DNA from 2 places in the Mesorhizobium sp. WSM4906 genome. Region 1 is predicted to be linked to the other one. Evidence: predicted binding sites of a transcription regulator. Region 1 holds the regulator's gene; the other holds the start of a gene.
What was found. Region 1 encodes LexA, which represses DNA repair genes until DNA is damaged. Its sites were predicted from a motif close to TGTTCNNNNTGTGTTCNG; they were not measured.

Region 1 (2,399 bases):
ACCTGGCGATTTCGGCCATTGCCGTCATCATGGTGTCACCGCACGAAGTGGTTGGTCCGAGCTTCCAGATGTCGTTCGCCGCGACCGCGGCCCTTGTCGGCGCCTATGCCGGATGGGCCGACTACCGCGCCGGCAAGTCGAGAGCGCCGCCGGCGAAGCGGTCGTTCCTGCGGTTCCTGTCGCACAAGTTGGCTGTCGGGCTTGTCGGCGCCGCCATAACGTCGATCATTGCCGGAACCGCCACGGCGTTGTTTGCCATCTGGCACTTCCAGCGCGTCTCGCCGCTCAGCCTGATGGCCAATCTGGCCGTCATGCCGATCGTGTCGCTGGTTGTCATGCCGTTTGCCGTCTTTAGCGCACTGGCGATGCCATTCGGCTTCGATGGTCCTTTCCTCTACATCATGGGCAAGGGCCTGACGGCGATGATCGCGATTTCGGCCTGGATTTCGGAACGGTCGCCGGTCGATGCCGTGGGGCTGATCTCGATCCAGTCGGTGCTGCTCGCGACAATCGCGCTGGTGATAGCAACCATGGCCACCACCTGGCTCAGGTTGGCGGCAGTGCCCTTCGCGCTGGCCGCACTACTGGCGGTCCCGCAAGTGCGCACGCCGGACCTGCTGATCTCCGAGGACGCGCATCTGGTGGCGATGCCGATCGGCGGCGGAGAGCTCGCCGTCAATCGCGCCCGCTCCAACGACTTCACCACCGACAATTGGAAACGTGCGCTGAGGGCCGAAACGATCGTGCCGCCGGAAACATTCGCGAAAGGCGCATTCGACATCGCCGACCCGGTCGACTTGCCGGCGGGATCCCCCTTTTACTGCACTGGCGATCTCTGCATTGGCCGGCATCCGTCCGGTGCAATCGTCGCCTTGGCGGAAAACCGCGATAGCGCCAGGCCGGCCTGCGGCTTCGCCGACCTCATCGTCATCAACGACGCCACGGCCTACAATCCTTGCCGCGATCCACGCATCCTCGTCGTCACCAAGCGGCAGCTTGCGCGCGACGGCAGCGCCGCCGTCTACTTCGACCCGCAGTCGGCAACGGCGCGAGCCGCCATTCAATACGCCGTCGAAAAGCCCTATCGCCCCTGGCACGAACAGCGGCGCTACTCGCGCGAGGCGAGGGGGCTAGCGCCATACGAGCGGCCTGAGAAGCCACAGACCAAGCCGCCGCCACTCAGTAGCGACGAATGAGCCCGACCAGCTTGCCCTGCACCTTGACCCTGTCCGGTCCGAAGATGCGGGTCTCATAGGCCGGGTTGGCGGCCTCGAGCGCGATCGAGGCGCCCTTGCGGCGGAAGCGTTTCAGCGTCGCTTCCTCGTCGTCCACCAGCGCCACCACGATCTCGCCCGGGCTCGCTGTGTTGGCATTGCGGATGATCACCGTGTCGCCGTCGAAGATGCCGGCTTCGATCATCGAATCGCCCTTGACCTCGAGCGCGTAGTGCTCGCCGCCTGCGATCATGTCCGGCGGAACTGTGATCGAATGCGTCTGGTGCTGGATAGCGTCGATCGGCACACCGGCGGCAATGCGACCCATCACCGGGATGGACACGGCCGAAACGGCGTCGTCGTCATTGCTGGGCGTCGGTGTGCGGGAGGGCGCCGCTGGCTTGATCTGCCGGCCGAGATTGCCTTGACCGCCTTGGATGACGCTCGGCGAGAATTTTCTCGCCGCATTCAGGCCGGGCGCGATCGAATCGGGCAGGCGCAGCACCTCAAGAGCGCGCGCGCGGTTCGGCAGCCGGCGAATAAAACCGCGCTCCTCCAGTGCCGTGATCAAACGGTGGATGCCCGACTTCGAAGCGAGGTCGAGCGCTTCCTTCATCTCATCGAAAGACGGCGGAATGCCGCTTTCCTTGAGCCGTTCATGGATGAACATCAGCAGTTCATGTTGTTTGCGCGTCAGCATGGCGGCCCCCATGGGTTTTGGAACCAGAATCAGAAAAACAAACCCAGAACAAACACTATCTGTTCCAGTTGTGTTCCGCAACCGTTTAAAGTTTAGTGAATCTGTTGACGTTTTGTTCAGCGTAACATCAGAACGCTGCATTCGTCGCCGGCTTCCGCAGCCGGGGCGAAGGGCTCGCGCACGATCAGGCCGTCGGCGTCGGCGAGCATCCTCAGCATGGAGGAATCCTGGATGCTGAACGGTGTCGCGATCAACTGTCCGGCATCCTCACGTACGACTGCCCGCACATAGTCCTGCCTGAGATCGTTGGCGTGCATCGCGGAAGCCAACCGCGCGGTCCGGATATCCTGGCGGTAGCTGCGGCCGCCAAGACGCGCCAGGAGCGGCTTCAGGAACAATTGCGAGCAGACAAGACTCGCCACCGGATTGCCGGGCAGGCCGATGCAGCGGATGTTGCCAAGCCGGCCAAACATCAGCGGCTTGCC
Region 2 (2,399 bases), 1.7 Mb from region 1:
CGCTCCGATTCTCCGCAAGTCCCTCCGGGTCGGATGGGGCTTCGGACCGGGAGGGCACCGTCTCACGGCCGGGGGACTGGGCCGGACGGGATTCTTGAGCAATTCCGGGAAAGTGCGCAGTGGTTCTTCATCCTGGAATTGCGTAAAAACAAATACTTAGCGGATCGCAGGCCTTTCATGGCCGGCGCCGTCATCACAGCAGCATCAGCTGCTCGCCGGCGCCGGAGCCTGCGACGAATTGATCGGTCCGAAGCTGCCGCCGCTCGGCATTGAGACCGAGCCGCTTGGCGGCGATCTCGAAGCGCCGGCCGATCTGCCAGGCATAGGGACCGGCGCCCTTCATGCGCTTGCCCCATTCCGAATCGTAGTCCTTGCCGTCGCGCATCGAACGGATCAGCGACATCACGTGCCGGTAGCGGTCGGGATAGTGCCGCAGCAGCCAGTCCTTGAAGATCGGCGCCACTTCCAGCGGCAGCCGCAACACGACATAGCCTGCTTCCCTGGCGCCGGCGGCGCGAGCCGAATCGAGGATGCGCTCCAGTTCCGGATCGTTGAGGCCTGGAATGATCGGCGCCACCATCACTGAGGCGGGGACGCCGGCATCCGAAAGCTGCCTTATCGCCTCCAGCCGCTTCGTCGGCGTCGATGCGCGCGGCTCCATGGTTCGCGCCAGCATGCGGTCGAGCGTCGTCACCGACAGCGCCACCTTGGCGAGGCTGCGTTCGGCCATGCGCGACAGGATATCGATGTCGCGCGTCACCAGCGCCGACTTGGTGACGATGCCGACCGGATGGCCGCGCGCCTCCAGCACTTCGAGGATCTCGCGCATGATGCGATACTGCTTCTCGATCGGCTGGTAGGGATCGGTGTTGGTGCCGATGGCGATGGTGCGCGGCTGGTAGCCGGGTTTCGACAATTCCCTGTCCAGCATGCGTGCTGCATCCGGTTTGGCGAACAGCTTCGATTCGAAATCGAGTCCCGGCGACAGGCCCATGAAGGCATGTGTCGGCCTGGCGAAGCAGTAGACGCAGCCATGCTCGCAGCCGCGGTAGGGATTGATCGAACGGTCGAAGGAAATATCCGGCGATTCGTTGCGGGTGATGATGGTGCGCGGCTTTTCTACCTGCACCTCGGTCTTGAACGGCGGCAACTCCTCCAGCGAGTTCCAGCCGTCGTCGAACACATGCCGGCTGACGGGCTCAAACCGGCCGGACGGATTGATGCCGGCGGAGCGCCCGCGGTTGCGGTCGGGGCGGATGCGCATGCCGCTCTGCTCGATCATGGCATTGGCCATCTCGGCCCTGCCTGCTCCGAAGGCGGCAATGTCGGCGCGGACGATCTGTTCCATTTTCGCCCTCTCCCAAGGACTGTCGGCAGGATGTCGAATCGTTCTGTTCATGAAACTATTCCTATTTTGCCGATGAGAACAAAGCAAGAACTTTTTCCGCTGGGACGCGCAACTGGCGCAGCGCCCGGCTTTCGGCTATTCGGCTAAGAATGCTCAGCGTTCTCATCGAGACCAAGAACGACGAAGAGGGTCTTGCCCGCACGCTCGCCTCGCTGATCGGCGGCGCGGTCGAGGGTGTCGTGCGCGATGTGGTCGTCTGCGACACCGGCTCGACCGACCAGACGCATCGCGTAGCGGAGCATGCCGGCTGCCATTATGTGGCTGGCGGCATTGCCGCCGGTATCGGCCAGGCCAAGGGAGACTGGCTGCTGCTGCTCGAGCCCGGCGCGCGACTGGCAGAAGGCTGGATCGAGGAGGTCGCGGCCCACACGGCAAGGCAGACCATGCCCGCGCGCTTCTCACGCGCCCGCGGCAATCGCACACCGTTCCTGGCTCGTGTGTTTTCGGGCAGTCGTGCGCTGGCCGAAGGTCTCGTCATCAGCAAGCGCCAGGCCGCGGCTCTGGCGAAAAGCGCGCGCAGCGCCGAAGCCCTGGCGCGTGGCCTGGCTACCAGAAGGCTCAACGCCGAAATCTGGGTCGCGCCGCCGAAGTGATGTAGGCGCCCGCACGAGGAAAGTCGGGCAGCAAATTTCAGTCATTGCTTTATTGTGCATTGCACAAAACTAAGGGCGAGGTTAGCATCCCGGCATGCGGGACAATCGGGATTGGGTAATGCCGAAGTGATAGGCGGGCGTCGCTTCGTCGAACGCCAATGCATATGAGGACCCCGATGAATCTTGCTCCCCCAGACAATTCCGGTGCGGCCAGCCTGGAGGCCATCGCCCGCGACGGCAGCCTGCTCAGGCGCATCGCCGTGCGCATCCCGACCTATTTGAAGGATCTTCGCGAAAACCCGGCCTGGCTGCCGATGTTCGTGCTGGCGCGCACCATGCCGGGGCGCCGCATGCATTGGCTTGGCGCCAGAGCGGCCCGTCCGCTCGACGATGCGGGT

Region 2: QAZ22_RS28915 (PA0069 family radical SAM protein) is a predicted target of LexA. The motif match lies at 1,423-1,440, and genes of this name have one in related genera.

What each region holds. Positions count from the first base shown of each region.
Region 1 covers NZ_CP121355.1:4,271,519-4,273,917, forward strand. The annotation lists gene QAZ22_RS20420 (ComEC/Rec2 family competence protein) at 1-1,196, shown strand, start outside; gene lexA (transcriptional repressor LexA) at 1,180-1,914, opposite strand; gene glp (gephyrin-like molybdotransferase Glp) at 2,031-2,399, opposite strand, start outside.
Region 2 covers NZ_CP121355.1:5,951,186-5,953,584, reverse strand. The annotation lists gene QAZ22_RS28915 (PA0069 family radical SAM protein) at 194-1,348, opposite strand; gene QAZ22_RS28910 (glycosyltransferase) at 1,498-2,001, shown strand; gene QAZ22_RS28905 (hypothetical protein) at 2,178-2,399, shown strand, end outside.